2 regions of the Paenibacillus sp. 01T443 genome follow, and region 2 is predicted to be linked to the other one. Evidence: a T-box and tRNA genes for the amino acid it is inferred to sense, from the RefSeq annotation. Region 2 holds a T-box; the other holds one or more tRNA genes.

Region 1 (8,195 bases), on a different contig from region 2:
CAGCCCGCGTCACTGCCCTTCTGTGTCACCCCATTGCTCATAACGGTTTACGGTGGTACAGGAATTTCAACCTGTTGTCCATCCACTACGCCTTTCGGCCTCGCGTTAGGTCCCGACTTACCCTGAGAGGACGAGCCTTCCTCAGGAACCCTTAGGCTTTCGGCGGACAAGATTCTCACTTGTCTTTTCGTTACTCATACCGGCATTCTCACTTGAATACAGTCCACCAGTCCTCACGGTCCAACTTCAATCCGTATTCAACGCTCCCCTACCCAAGTACCTAATGGYACATGTCATAGCTTCGGTGGTGTGTTTAGCCCCGTTACATTTTCGGCGCAGAGTCACTCGACCAGTGAGCTATTACGCACTCTTTAAATGGTGGCTGCTTCTAAGCCAACATCCTGGTTGTCTTTGCAACTCCACATCCTTTCCCACTTAACACACACTTGGGGACCTTAGCTGATGATCTGGGCTGTTTCCCTCTTGACAATGGATCTTAGCACTCACTGTCTGACTCCCGAGTAGCACGTCTATGGCATTCGGAGTTTGACTGGACTTGGTAACCCTTGGCGGGCCCCGCACCCAATCAGTGCTCTACCTCCACGACGCTCATTCCTCGAGGCTAGCCCTAAAGCTATTTCGGGGAGAACCAGCTATCTCCGAGTTCGATTGGAATTTCTCCGCTACCCCCACCTCATCCCCGCACTTTTCAACGTGCGTGGGTTCGGGCCTCCAGTGCGTGTTACCGCACCTTCACCCTGGACAGGGGTAGATCACACGGTTTCGGGTCTACGACCACGTACTTATTCGCCCTATTCAGACTCGCTTTCGCTACGGCTCCGTCTTCCCGACTTAACCTTGCACGTGATCGTAACTCGCCGGTTCATTCTACAAAAGGCACGCCATCACCCATTTAACGGGCTCTGACTTTTTGTAAGCGCACGGTTTCAGGTTCTTTTTCACTCCGCTTCCGCGGTGCTTTTCACCTTTCCCTCACGGTACTGCTTCACTATCGGTCACCAGGGAGTATTTAGCCTTGGCAGATGGTCCTGCCGGATTCCGACGGGGTTTCACGTGTCCCGCCGTACTCAGGATCCGTCTCGGAGRGTGCTTGCTTTCGGTTACAGGGCTTTTACCTGCTCTGGCGGGCCTTTCCAGACCTCTTCGCCTACCAAACACCTTTGTAACTCCRTGTGAGACGTCCTACAACCCCAAGGAGCAAGCTCCTTGGTTTGGGCTAATCCGCGTTCGCTCGCCGCTACTGACGGAATCACTATTGTTTTCTCTTCCTCAGGGTACTTAGATGTTTCAGTTCCCCTGGTATGCCTCTKAYYAASCTATGTATTCASTTRRTAGTAACTGTCCATTACGACAGCTGGGTTTCCCCATTCGGAAATCCTCGGATCAATGCCTGCTTACGGCTCCCCGGGGCGGTATCGTTGTTCGCCACGTCCTTCTTCGGCTCCTGGTGCCTAGGCATCCTCCGTGCGCTCTTACTAGCTTAACCCTCTCCCAGCTGAGCTATGGCCCCATATTAAGTTTACGACTTCCGAGAATTTATAGTGGTGGGCCTTAGTGGACTCGAACCACCGACCTCACCCTTATCAGGGGTGCGCTCTAACCAGCTGAGCTAAAGGCCCTTAATTCTCATCGTACGTATAAAAGGTGTAAGAACACCTGCTTGGCGACGTCCTACTCTCCCAAGACCCTGCGGTCTAAGTACCATTGGCGCTGGAGGGCTTAACGGTCGTGTTCGGTATGGGAACGYGTGGTTCCCCTCCGCCATCGCCACCAAACGGATGACATGACTTGCGTTGAAAGAKGATTAATCTYTCAAAACTGACAACGAGTAAGCGATAAACTGCCAMGTTTATCCGAACCTCATCGGGTYCGGGTATTTCCTTAGAAAGGAGGTGATCCAGCCGCACCTTCCGATACGGCTACCTTGTTACGACTTCACCCCAATCATCTACTGAGACCGACTTTGATAGGATTGGCTCCACCTCGCGGTTTCGCTTCCCGTTGTATCGGCCATTGTAGTACGTGTGTAGCCCAGGTCATAAGGGGCATGATGATTTGACGTCATCCCCACCTTCCTCCGGTTTGTCACCGGCAGTCATCCTAGAGTGCCCACCCGAAGTGCTGGCAACTAAGATCAAGGGTTGCGCTCGTTGCGGGACTTAACCCAACATCTCACGACACGAGCTGACGACAACCATGCACCACCTGTCTCCAATGCTCCGAAGAGGGGCACTATCTCTAATGCTTACATYGGGATGTCAAGACCTGGTAAGGTTCTTCGCGTTGCTTCGAATTAAACCACATACTCCACTGCTTGTGCGGGTCCCCGTCAATTCCTTTGAGTTTCAGTCTTGCGACCGTACTCCCCAGGCGGAATGCTTAATGTGTTAACTTCGGCACCAAGGGTATTGAAACCCCTAACACCTAGCATTCATCGTTTACGGCGTGGACTACCAGGGTATCTAATCCTGTTTGCTCCCCACGCTTTCGCGCCTCAGCGTCAGTTACAGCCCAGAAAGTCGCCTTCGCCACTGGTGTTCCTCCACATCTCTACGCATTTCACCGCTACACGTGGAATTCCACTTTCCTCTTCTGCACTCAAGCTTTGCAGTTTCCATTGCGACTTGGGGTTGAGCCCCAAGTTTAAACAACAGACTTACAAGGCCGCCTGCGCGCGCTTTACGCCCAATAATTCCGGACAACGCTTGCCCCCTACGTATTACCGCGGCTGCTGGCACGTAGTTAGCCGGGGCTTTCTTCTCAGGTACCGTCACCTTGGGAGCAGTTACTCTCCCAAGCATTCTTCCCTGGCAACAGAGCTTTACGATCCGAAAACCTTCATCACTCACGCGGCGTTGCTCCGTCAGACTTTCGTCCATTGCGGAAGATTCCCTACTGCTGCCTCCCGTAGGAGTCTGGGCCGTGTCTCAGTCCCAGTGTGGCCGATCACCCTCTCAGGTCGGCTACGCATCGTCGCCTTGGTGAGCCGTTACCTCACCAACTAGCTAATGCGCCGCGGGTCCATCTATAAGTGATAGATTGCTCCATCTTTCCCAGCTTATTACTCGTTGTTCAGTTTTCAAAGAGCAATCTTTTCTTTCGTGTCGGCCATGTGTCTCATTGGCGACTTTTATAATATATCACAGATGCCCAAGTTAATGCAAGTGTTTTTTTTATTTCTTTTTTTGAAGCCTGTTCACTTACTCTTGGCGCGAGAAATAATGTAACATATAAATGATGCAGGAGTCAACCTTTTACCCAAACCTTTTTACAAAACGTTAAACCACTACCCATTGAAGACCAACAATCAAGGCCACTCCAGGAACACCTAATGTTAACACCGTCCCAATTGTGACGGGATTGAGCGGAATATACATCCCAGGCACGAGCCCGGAATAATTCAAAAGGTACAATAATCCCGCTGCTAAAACAAGATGAAGAGCGAAGCTTCGAAGCAAGCCCCAAGACAGCTTGCTTCTAAAGAGGACGATAGCCAATAAAACTGAAGATACAATTAGGATGGATAACCATACCTCTTTCATAAACTCATTCCTCCCCAGGCTGGCCAATTATCACTCGTACGCTTTGCCATGCGAAGCAGCATCTCATATCTCTTCTCCGCTGTAATCAAATAATAAATGGCATAATCAATTTGATCTTTGCCGACAGCAGTGTTAAAAAACCGGTTGGCATTTTCCCAATCCCGATGAGCATCCGCTATTTCCATACGGATATTATCCATTTCTTTGGTCTGTTTTCCCAAGGTCGCTTGTTGTTTGCTGGTCAAACCTATCCCCTCCCGCTTGTCCCGGCTATTCACAGCTCTCTACTATATGTATAGGCTTGGACATTGGATTAGAACGAGATCTTGATCAGCCGTGTCTTAATGGAACAAAAAAAACGGTAGACCGAGTATAGACTCGATCTACCGCTTTGAAATAAATGAAACTTAATTGATTTCTCTTCGACCTTCTAACGCTTTCGATAACGTAACTTCATCCGCATATTCAAGATCCCCGCCAACCGGGAGCCCATGCGCAATACGCGTAACACGGATTCCAAATGGCTTAATAAGCCTCGATAAGTACATGGCTGTCGCTTCGCCCTCAATGTTCGGATTAGTTGCCAATATAAGCTCCTGCACACGCTCATCGCTTAGTCTTCGCAATAGTTCTGCAATTCGAATTTCATCCGGCCCGATACCTTCCATTGGAGAGATTGCGCCTTGGAGAACATGATATTGCCCTTGAAAATCCTTCATCCGTTCAATGGCCACTAAATCCTTCGATTCTTGAACGACGCAGATGACGGAATTATCACGAGACTTATCCTGGCATATTCTACATGGATCAGTATCGGTAATGTTGCAGCAAACCGAGCAATAGAACAAATTGCGCTTAACGCTTACTAGCGCCTTCGCAAAATCAATGACGTCGTCTTCTTTCATTCGAAGCACATGAAACGCCAGACGGGCGGCCGTTTTGGGTCCAATACCCGGTAATCGCGTAAAAGCATCAATTAATTTCGCTATCGGTTCGGGGTAATACAAAACTGGGTACAGCTCCTTTCAAACGGAAGCACGCTGCTTCTTAAAACAATCCCGGAATTTTCATTCCGCCTGTGAATTTACCCATATCTTTGTTCGCAAGCTCATCAACTTTGGAAAGTGCATCGTTGACAGCTGTAAGCACGAGATCCTGCAGCATTTCTACATCCTCCGGATCTACCGCTTCAGGCTTAATTGTAATGCTTAGAAGCTTCTTATGGCCGTTAGCAGATACAGTTACGACGCCGCCGCCTGCTGTTCCTTCAACCGTCTTTGTTTCAAGCTCTTCTTGCGCCTTCATCATTTGATCCTGCATCTTCTTAACTTGCTTCATCATTTGGTTCATATTGTTCATTTCCATTCACCTCATCATTAGTATTTAATCGTTATCCTTCACTACTACCAAGTCTTCGCCAAAAAGCTTTACGGCTTCTTCCACCCATACAGGCCTGCTTGACGATTGTGGTGCGTTAGGAGCATTAGAAGACTCATGCTCAAGCTGAAGCGTCTCGCTCTTCTGCGCGTCGGCTCCTTGTGCCGCGGCCTGCCAATCCTTCAGCATGACCGTTACAATCCGGAACGAACCTCCAAGCACGTCATGCATTACCTTTTCAATAATATCACGATTTGCCTGTTTTTCGGTCGTTTCACGGTGCATTGTATTCTTAAAAGCGACGAGGATTGCATCATCAGCAGAAGCAACGGGTTCTCCATCCTTCAACCAGGCGTGAACGGTTATTTTGGCATCCTTTACGCCCTGCAGCACATCATTCCATTTCATGCGGATCTGATTGAATTCCGGGCTTCCAGCTGTCGCTAAATACGGATCCAGCTTAACGGATGACCTTGCAATACCGCCCGAGCCACCGAACGAGGTGCGAACCGCATTCGTACGTGCAGCTTGCTTGCTAGCCGCTTGGTCAGCTGGAGATGCTTGGCCTCCGCCGGCCACGCCATTTTGAATGGCCTGCTCCAGCTTACGCTCCAGCGCTTCAATCTGCTGTCGCAATCGTCCTACCTCAGCAGATTGCGCACCGTTTGATGGAGATGAAGCAGCGCTTGCGGAAGCCGCTCCGCCTGCTGTTTGCTCGTCACCCAGGGTACATAACTTCATCAGAGCTACCTCAAACAAAGTTTGCGGCTGCGAGGCATGCTTCAGTTCCACTTGATAACGATTGAGCGTATCAATCATCGCAAACAACCGTGCAGGTGAAAAGGCTTCGGCCATCATTTTGAAGCGTTCTGGATCTACGATGCGTTCCGTCACCGCACCGCCCTGCGGAGCAAGCTTCATAACCAGCAAGTCACGGAAATAGTAAATTAAGTTTTCCATACATTTGTCCGCGCTTTTGCCTGCTTGCATCAAGCTTTCCACGAGCGGCATAACGGCTGATACATTACGATCCTTGACAGCCTCAGCCAGCTGATAAAAATGATCAGCAGCCATTCCGCCAGTCACATCGACCGCCGCTTCAAGAGTGATGCGATTACCGGCAAAGGCAGAAACCTGCTCCAGCAAGCTTATCGCATCACGCATACCGCCTTCGGATAATCTTGCGATATAAGCAATTGCATCCTTCTCAGCCTCTATACCCTCTTCTAGGCAAATCTTAAGCAAATGCTCTGTTTGCTCTTCAAGTGAAACCTGCCTGAAATCAAAACGCTGACAGCGTGAAATAATCGTAGCAGGTAGCTTATGCGGTTCAGTCGTCGCCAAGATAAAAATCACATGCCCCGGCGGCTCCTCCAATGTCTTTAGCAAAGCATTGAACGCCTCAGCCGTGAGCATATGTACTTCATCTATGATATAAACTTTGAACCGCACTTCTGAAGGTGCATATCGCACTTTATCACGAATATCACGTATCTCATCAATCCCGCGATTTGATGCAGCATCAATCTCGATTACATCCATAATATGTCCCGCAGTAATTCCTATGCAAGCATCGCATTCATTACAAGGCTCTTCAGCCGGACCGCGTTCGCAGTTAACCGCTTTCGCCAAAATTTTTGCGGCGCTTGTCTTTCCCGTCCCCCGAGGCCCGTTAAAAAGATAAGCATGCGACACGCGTTGTTCGCGAATGGAATTCTGCAGCGTTTGAATAATATGCTGTTGTCCAACCATGTCCTGAAACGTCTGCGGACGCCAGGCACGGTATAAAGCGATATGTGACACGCAGACCTTTCCTTTCAAGTTGCCTTTTCGTTACAAAAAAATTGCTATACCCCTATTATACAACAACTGTGTAGCAAGCAAAACTTTCTTTTGCCCGCCCCAATCCCATTCTATTAAAATAAAGTTCAATACACAAAAACACCTGCATCCGCTATTTCCGATAAAATTATCGAACAGCGTCAACAGGTGCTTCATTTGTTATTGGTGGTAAAAATCTTTTTAGTACCGTGCACCTACTCCTGATAAATGCGACCCAGGCGGCATCCTTGCACTACAGCTCGAGTCAGGCACTCCTCCGGCACATGAACTAATTTGCTTATGGCTGCTTCCTTCCGGACCTGACCGGGTTCACAAACGTCCATTGCGGAGGACCCAACTGTCAACACTGCTCGCAAGTGCCAAGACCCTACATCAGCATAACCTCAAGTAGGAATTCAACCTCGCTACAGCGGATTGCGAGTTACAGGGCACCGCTACCTCCCCATCTAGCACGGCAAAAATAAGTATAGCCCATTCCGTTGCAAAGCGCAACTCGTACAATTGAATTGGAAACGGATTACTGCTGATTATCTTTTCGCTTCCACATGAACCGAGTACCTCTGCATATTATGCTGTACAACAGATTGGGCCTTCGCGCGCAGCTGCTCAATCTGACCATCGGACAAGGACGAGTCTACATCTAAGTTCACATGAAGGTCCGTTCCGTTAAAATAAATTTGCGTATGCTCAATGCCGGCAATGGGCTCCAGCACTTGTTCGATCATGTTACCGTCCGCGTTATAGTTAAGGTATTGATGGCGATTCGGCAAGTTTGGATTGCTGTTGGAGTACCCCATATATCCATCGTGGCCATAGGTTTTCATCTTGTCCTGCTTGTTGCTCCCACAGGCAGTCAGCGTTATGGCTAACACCAAAACACATACCGCCATAATAAAAATTCGACATAAATGCAATGGTCTAGATAAATCAAACGGTTTCTTTTGCAATCAAAAAACCTCCCTTCTAACCAATAGGATGGCTGAGGGAGGCTCTTGTATTCTGCCAAATAAAGGCGGAACGATTTGTTGGATTAAATACCGTATTTCTTCTTGAAACGATCGACGCGGCCGCCAGCATCCAGGAACTTTTGCTTACCCGTGTAGAATGGGTGGCATTGGGAACAAACCTCTACGCGAAGGCTCGGTTTAATCGAACCAGTCTCGAAGGAATTTCCACAAGCGCAAGTTGCTGTAATGATGTGGTATGTCGGATGAATAGCTTGTTTCATCTCGTTCACCTCTTTCTGCCCTGAATCGCATGCGGACCCAGAGTTAAATCACACATCTCGGATTATAGCATGAACTCTTTTACAGTTGCAATGAATAATCGCTCATATGTCAATATTAGCTTTAATTACCGAAAATGGGACCTTTAACGAAGCAAGGCCGCCGGCGGAACATGCGTATAGGAGCC
Region 2 (7,460 bases):
CTGAAGCAGAAGCAAAGCCTGATTTCGCCTGCTTCTCGACCAGCAGCTCATCAACAGCAATCGATATCTGTTCCCCGTCTGGGCTCGTAAAGTCTAAGTTTCCGCCATTTACGATGCTGCGGGTTTGATCAGCGTTCAAGCCTTTAAGCTGTGCTTGAATCGGGCCAACGTATTTACCGTATTTTTTGCCGGCAACCTTCAGATTCAGCTTGAGCGTAAAATCAACGAAGCCGCTGTCTGAATTTTGAACCGTTATCGCTTTTACGTTAATTTCGTCCTTTACGATATCCTCGTAATCCGCCACGTTAAAATCTCGATCCAGCGAAACGATAAGCTCCGATAAAGGCTGACGTGTCTTAATGCCTGTTTCGTTCCGAACATTGCGGGCTAGCTCTACGATTTGCTTCGCGCTTTCCATATCCCGCTCAAGAGTCTCGTCAATTGCAGCTACATCCGCTTTCGGATAATCAGCCAGATGCACGCTTCCCGAACCGCCAAGGTTGCCGTATACCTCCTCTGCCAATAAAGGCGCATAAGGAGCAATCAGGCGCGATAATGTCAGCAGCACGCTGCGTAAGGTTTGGTAGGCAGCTAATTTATCAGCCGTCAGGCCGCTTCCCCAGAAACGGTCACGCGAGCGGCGGATGTACCAGTTACTCAGCTCATCAACGAAGATTTCGATGGATTTTGCCGGGTTAAGGAAATCATTTACTTCAAGCCCTTTATTCACAGTATTGATTAAGCTGTTCAAGCATGAAATAATCCAGCGATCCAGCTTGTTATCAGACTTCGTTTCCTCATGCTGTGTATAGTCGAAACCATCGATTGATGCATACAAAGCAAAAAATGCATGCGTATTTACGATCGTATCGATCACCTTCGACTTCGCTTCGCCAACAATTCCGCGTGAGAAACGTTTGCTGTTCCAAGGCGCGCTATCAGCCAGCAAAGCCCAGCGGAACGCATCTGTCCCGTACTCGTTAATGATCTCCCAAGGATCGATAACATTCCCTTTTGACTTCGACATCTTCTGGCCGTTTTCATCTAAAATATGTCCTGTCGAGATGACTGCTTTATACGGCGCTTTGCCGTTATAGAGCGTGGATACTGCCAGCAAGCTGTAGAACCAGCCGCGCGTCTGGTCGATACCTTCGCAGATGATGTCTGCTGGGTATTGCTCAGCGAATTGCTGCTCATTCTCGAACGGATGATGATGCTGAGCAAAAGGCATGGAGCCGCTGTCGAACCATACATCGATTACTTCAGGAGTGCGCGTCATTTCAGCACCTTCCGCAAACGGCGACTTTAGCTTAATACCGTCAACATACGGCTTGTGTAGCTCGATATCCTCTGGCACATCGCCGATTGCCATCGCGCGCAAATCAGCGATGCTGCTAGGCGAGTACTCTTTGCCTGTCACATCACAGACCCAAACGTTCAGCGGCGTACCCCAGTAGCGGTTACGGCTGATGTTCCAGTCCACCAAATCCTCCAAAAACTTGCCGAAACGACCTTCGCGAATATGACCCGGGTACCAATCTACGCTGTTGTTGTTAGCGATCAGTTGATCCTTAACGGCAGTAGTTTTGATAAACCAGCTCTCCATTGCGTAATAAATCAATGGCGTTTTGCAGCGCCAGCAGAACGGATAGCTGTGCTCGTAACGCTCTTTCGAATACAGCAGCCCGCGTTCGCTTAGATTTTTGACGATATCGATATCAAGCTCGCTGTCTTTGACAAAACGGCCAGCGAAGTCCGTTACTTCCGCAACATAGCGGCCTGCTAAATCAACGACGCTGAGCATGCTAATTCCATTTTCACGGGATACTCGGTAATCGTCCTCTCCGTGTGCAGGCGCGATGTGTACAATACCTGTTCCGCTCGTATCGCTGACGAAATCGCCAGCAATGACGATATGCCCCTTCTCGATTGCCACATAATTAAATGGCGGCTCATAGGGAAGACCGACAAGCTCAGCACCTTTCACAACGGATAAAACTTCATATCCATCCTTTAGTACGCTTTCTGCTAAATTTTGAGCAACGATATAGACTTCGCCGTTTTTGGAGGCACGGATGTAGTCGAGCTCTGGATTAACGGCTAACGCAACGTTAGCCGGCAGCGTCCAGGGCGTCGTTGTCCAGGCAAGGATGAATTCTCCGGAAGCGGTAAGCTTAAACTTAGCAGTCGCGCTTAAATCCTTGACATCCTCGTAGCCCTGTGCAACTTCATGCGAACTAAGTGTGGTTTGGCAGTCCGGACAATAAGGACTAACCCGATGTCCGCGGTACAGTAAGCCCTTCCCGTGAATCGTCGATAAAATATGCCAAACACTTTCGATATATTCATTTTTGAGCGTGATGTAGGGATTGTCTAAATCCGTCCAATAAGCGATTGCTTCCGTAAGCTCGCGCCACTGCTTCTCATATTCAAACACACTGTCTTTGCATTTTTTCACGAATTTCTCTACGCCGTAATCTTCGATTTCTTGTTTACCGGAAATACCGAGCTGCTTCTCCACACCCAGTTCTACTGGTAGGCCATGCGTATCCCAACCTGCTTTACGGATGACGCGGTAACCAGCCATTGTCTTGTAGCGGCAAATAAAATCCTTGATTACGCGGCCAAGCACATGACCGATATGCGGTGCACCATTCGCGGTTGGGGGCCCTTCATAAAACACAAAATTCGGCTTACCTTCCCGGTTTGATATCGATTTTTTAAACGTATCATCTGTCTTCCATTGCTCCAGCACACGCATTTCGCGGCTGCGGGCACGTTCCTTTACATCTACGCGTTGCATCTTTCCAGCCTCCTGTTTTAAACAAAAATAAAGCCTCATCCCTATGAGAAGGGACGAGGCTTAGTCGCGTTACCACCCTTGTTCCGCGCATGCTCCTAAAAACTAGAAAGCAAGCAATATGAAGAAAACAGCTCAGCTGCGCTTCATGCGGCACCTTAGTCGCGAACAATTTGCTCGCGTTCCCTGTAACGGGGGACAACCGTCAGCACTTACTGCTGCTCTCGCAGGTTCGGCGCCGCTTCTCAGAGAGGATATTCCGCAATAGCTCACACACCGGGCTTTCAGCTGCCGCCGGCTCTCTGAGGAGTGAACTTAAAACGTACTCGTTCTCTTCAACGAAGTTTAGATCATTAGTTAATTACTATTAGTTATAGCGTATCGACAGGCTAAATGTCAAATGTCGATTCGTCTAATTATTAAATTTCTAACCGCGTGTGAGCTCATGCTCCGATTGCCTCTCCGATTGCCTCGATTGCTGCGGCTCAAGCGTATCCCAGCCATCAACGGTAAGCAGCTCGAGCTGCGCTTCTACGAGTGTACGGAAACGAGCACGGTAGACAGAAGCTTGTTTTTTAAGCTCTTCGACCTCAAGCGATACCTTGCGGGATTTTGCTAATGAATCATTAATGATACGGTCCGCATTTTTCTCCGATTCCTTAATGATCAATTGAGCTTCCTTCTTCGCGTTGCTTCTTACTTCGTCAGCCGCTTCCTGCGCCACAATAATCGTTTTGCTAAGCGTTTCTTCAATGTTCGTAAAATGGTTTAATCTTTCTTGCAGGCCAAGCAGCTGATTTTGCAGCTCTTTATTTTCACGAATCAGCGATTCATAGTCTTTTATGACTTGATCAAGAAATTCGTTAACTTCATCCTCGTCATAGCCGCGTAATCTCCGGCCAAACTCTTTGTTATGTATGTCCAATGGCGATAACGGCATTGGCGCACCTCCTCATGATATTTATGACCCTAGCAACCGTAACCGAATTACACGATTTAATGAGAACAATTTCGACAACTAAAGGGAGATTCCTGCAATGGATTAAATAAATTTACCAATCCTGACTCGAATTCTGCCTTTTTTTGTCACGCCGTCCACTTCTAGTACCTTAAACCGACCAAATCCTTTGAAAGAAACAACATCACCGGCACGAAGCTGCTCGGAAGGATCCTCCTCCGATTTCCAGTTCACACGGCATCTGCCTGCGCGAATCGGATCAACAATTTTGGAGCGGCTAATCCGGTAAACATCGCTCGCGATGCCATCGAGCCTCATGGAAGCGACGGATAAGCTCATTTCCTCCAGCTTTGGAACAACCGGTTTCAACTCAGACAATGGAATGATATCGGTTAAGACGCTTATCCGATGAACCTGTCTCAAATGGATATTTAAGTAATCCGCTATTTCATCCATGACGACGATATGACAAAACTGCTCATGTACATGGATGTCGCCAATTCGATCGCGTTTAATGCCGAGTCCAAGTAAGGCACCCAAAAAATCGCCATGGTCCAGTTCAAGCTGAGCCTGTCCCGGTCCATTAACGGCTAAAACGGATATTCCTGCTTCTTCATCGTCCAAATTACGATAATCCGGTCCAATAAGCGCACGTTTCCGCTCTGCCTGCTCATATCCGCCATCAAAGCGCACGGTAACATCAGTGTTACGATTTGCCAAAATGGTTAATATTTGTACTTGTCTCGGGTCTAAAAAATCGGTCCGCTTCAGCTCATGCTGCTGTGCGGACCGCTCAATCCATTCCTCAGCCCGATCGACAAAAGATTTCTCGTCGGGATGGAAATGATCATATATGCCTTGTTTCATGCGAAATCATTCCTTTAAATAAAAAAATCGAATACCGCGATTAAGCCTGCTGCAACAAACTGAAGCGCGAATACAGCAAGGATCGGAGATAGGTCAAGCATTCCTCCGATTGGCGGTATAAATCTTCTGAAAATGCCTAAGTACGGTTCTACCAGCTTGCCCAAAAATACCCCGATGAAGCTCTCCCGGGCAGTCGGCAGCCAAGAAAGCAGCACGTAACCGATAATCATAAATGTGTAGATTTGCTGGACTAGTTTAATAATGCTATAAACTTCATTCATTAACTCAAGGTCACCTCATTTTGTTGTAGTCGTTCTCCTCCGCCAGCATTTCCGTTATCGCGCCTTGGATTTCCACTGAATCCGGCGTGCAAAGAAAAATGTTAGGACCTAGCTTAGAGATGCTCCCGTTTAAAGCGTACACTGTGCCGCTTAGGAAATCAACAATCCGAACGGCTAAATCACTGCGAACGCGCTGCAAATTCACAATGACAGCTCGGCGTGAACGCAAATGGTCCGCAATTTCTTGCGCTTCGTCATAAGAACGGGGCTCACTAAGCACCACACGGACATTTTTCTGTGAGTGAATGCTGACGACATTATTGCTCTTTGTGTTTTTACGTGCTTCGAAGGGAGAAGTTTCAGCTTCTTGTTCTTCCTGCTGTACAACTCGTTCTCTCTCTACGACTTCTTCTTCCTCCTGCAAGCCGAGAAAGCTCATAAAGCGGTTCATGACACTCATCCTTTATTCCTCCTCTATCCCCACTAATATCGTGCCCAGACGGATCCATGTCGCCCCTTCTTCGATTGCTACTTCAAAATCATTCGACATCCCCATAGATAACTGGGTGATGGTGCTTCCATGCTCAGATTTCTTCTGCATCTCATCACGCAGCTCGCGCAATGCTTTGAAGACTGGTCTTGTTTGCTCGGGTTCCGCTTCAAAAGGCGCCATCGTCATTAAGCCAATTGGATTAATCGACTTGAATCGTGACAGCTGCTCTACAAATGGCACAAGTTCCTCTGGAGAAATTCCTTGCTTCGAATTCTCCCCAGAGACGTTTACTTGAATGAAGCAAGGCACGGTAATCCCGAGCTGCGACGCTCGTTTGTCAATCGCCTCGGCGAGTGACAGCCTGTCCAATGAATGCATGTATGTAAATTTCCCAATGACGTCCTTTACCTTATTCGATTGCAATGAACCGATAAAATGCCAGATAGGTTGATTGTCGGCTTCCGAATCAACCTGCTCACTAATCGTTTCCCATTTTTCCTGCGCATCCTGCCACCTGTTTTCGCCTAGATGGCGAAAGCCGTGCTCCAAGGCCGATTTCGTCATATCCAGAGAAACATATTTAGTAACGGCTATAATTTGCACTTCATTTCTGCTGCGTCCTGAACGCTCGCAAGCTTTCATGATTCGATCTTCTACGAGCTTTATTCTATCCTCAAATGTATATGGCATGCTTCACCTCTCCCGAATGCCGATCCAACTGGCCATTCGGCCCGTCAAGCCACCTTCTTTGCGATGGGAAAAGAACAAATCCCGTCTGCATCCAGTGCACCACTGTGTTAATTCGATACGTATCGGCAAAATTCCTGCTTTTATCATAATCTGTCGGTTTATTTCTTTCAAGTCCAAGTTCGCCTTGCCGTTACCACCCTGCTTTAGCATCCGATCAGCGGCCTCACCCGTTACTCCAAGCTCCGACAATAGCTGCTGAACTTGGTTTATAACAGGGCCATCAACCTCGTAGCAGCAGCTGCCTATAGACGGTCCTATCGCCGCCATGATTGATTTCGGGTCTGATCCGTACGCCCTAGCCATCGCTTGTACCGTTTTCACGGCTATTTGCTGCACTGTTCCCTTCCATCCGGCATGAGCAAGCGCTATGACCTCATGCTCAGGATCAAAGAAATACAGCGGAACGCAGTCAGCATAAAAGGAGGCTAGAAGAACCCCAGGCACATCCGTCATAATCGCGTCGCAGTCCTTAAGCACATCGTCCAAGGTTTCTTTACCGCGGCCTTTATCCGCTGCCATCACTTGATGAATGAGATTCCCATGCACCTGCTCGGCGCAGGTCCATGCCTCAAAATCCCAGCCAATTGCATCCGTTAACCGTCTCCGATTGTCAATTACGGCTTGATCCTGATCCCCTACATGCAAGCCCATATTCAACGAAGCCCAAGGAGCGCCGCTAGTTCCTCCATTTCGTCCCGTAAACCCGGCAGTCATCCGGCCAAATCGATTATTCCATTCCGACAATAAAAAAAGCGAAGGCCCCTTCGCTAATAATTTTTGTTCAAAAGCTTCCATACCGCTCTCACCTCTATTTAAAGGTTCACTTTGCAAACCAACTTCCTAAGCCAACGGTTTAGTTTGCATAGCAAACCAACTAGACACAGTTTATCGTGTTATGATCGAGCGTGCAAATCATCTTCTTCCGCACGCAGCTGTTTCGTATCATCCATGCGAACAAGTACGACATCCGCGCCAATTTTAACGATATTCCGCCAAGGAATAACGACCTCCGTACCTCCCCCGCCAAACATGCCCAAAAACTTTGTGAATTGAGGCACAACGATAGAATCAATGCGCCCTTGCCGCAAATCAAGTTCTAAGTCGCTAATTTGACCCAGCTTTTTGCCGTCAACGATATTGATTACGTCTTTCGTCTGAAAATCAGATATTTTCATTTCCGTTCACCACTTTTCGAGTAGAGTGATCGTCCGTTTATCTCTCCTATAACTATATGAGTAATTTGCCTAAAATGTCCTTCTTATTAAAAAAACGCGCTTCTATTTTAGAATTACGAACATTTAATGTACGATT

Evidence for each region. The T-box of region 2 lies ahead of ileS (isoleucine--tRNA ligase). A T-box ahead of a tRNA ligase gene usually reads a tRNA of that ligase, here a tRNA-Ile.
Region 1: it encodes a tRNA-Ile, which carries the amino acid that the T-box ahead of ileS (isoleucine--tRNA ligase) is inferred to sense. The anticodon was not compared.

The regions. Positions count from the first base shown of each region.
Region 1 is NZ_JBFTPE010000021.1:1,392-9,586, forward strand. It holds partial or broken rRNA gene AC1DLI_RS27450 (23S ribosomal RNA) at 1-1,507, opposite strand, end outside; tRNA gene AC1DLI_RS27455 (tRNA-Ile) at 1,564-1,640, opposite strand; rRNA gene rrf (5S ribosomal RNA) at 1,680-1,796, opposite strand; rRNA gene AC1DLI_RS27465 (16S ribosomal RNA) at 1,907-3,307, opposite strand; gene AC1DLI_RS27470 (pro-sigmaK processing inhibitor BofA family protein) at 3,300-3,563, opposite strand; gene AC1DLI_RS27475 (DUF2508 family protein) at 3,560-3,808, opposite strand; gene recR (recombination mediator RecR) at 3,971-4,570, opposite strand; gene AC1DLI_RS27485 (YbaB/EbfC family nucleoid-associated protein) at 4,611-4,922, opposite strand; gene dnaX (DNA polymerase III subunit gamma/tau) at 4,947-6,743, opposite strand; RNA gene ffs (signal recognition particle sRNA large type) at 6,969-7,237, opposite strand; gene AC1DLI_RS27500 (hypothetical protein) at 7,310-7,729, opposite strand; gene rpmE (50S ribosomal protein L31) at 7,813-8,010, opposite strand; gene AC1DLI_RS27510 (radical SAM family protein) at 8,154-8,195, opposite strand, start outside.
Region 2 is NZ_JBFTPE010000008.1:372,713-380,172, forward strand. It holds gene ileS (isoleucine--tRNA ligase) at 1-2,803, opposite strand, end outside; T-box leader at 2,850-3,148, opposite strand; gene AC1DLI_RS15615 (DivIVA domain-containing protein) at 3,228-3,740, opposite strand; gene AC1DLI_RS15620 (YlmH family RNA-binding protein) at 3,843-4,625, opposite strand; gene AC1DLI_RS15625 (YggT family protein) at 4,640-4,906, opposite strand; gene AC1DLI_RS15630 (cell division protein SepF) at 4,917-5,366, opposite strand; gene AC1DLI_RS15635 (YggS family pyridoxal phosphate-dependent enzyme) at 5,370-6,089, opposite strand; gene pgeF (peptidoglycan editing factor PgeF) at 6,093-6,944, opposite strand; gene AC1DLI_RS15645 (YlmC/YmxH family sporulation protein) at 7,043-7,324, opposite strand.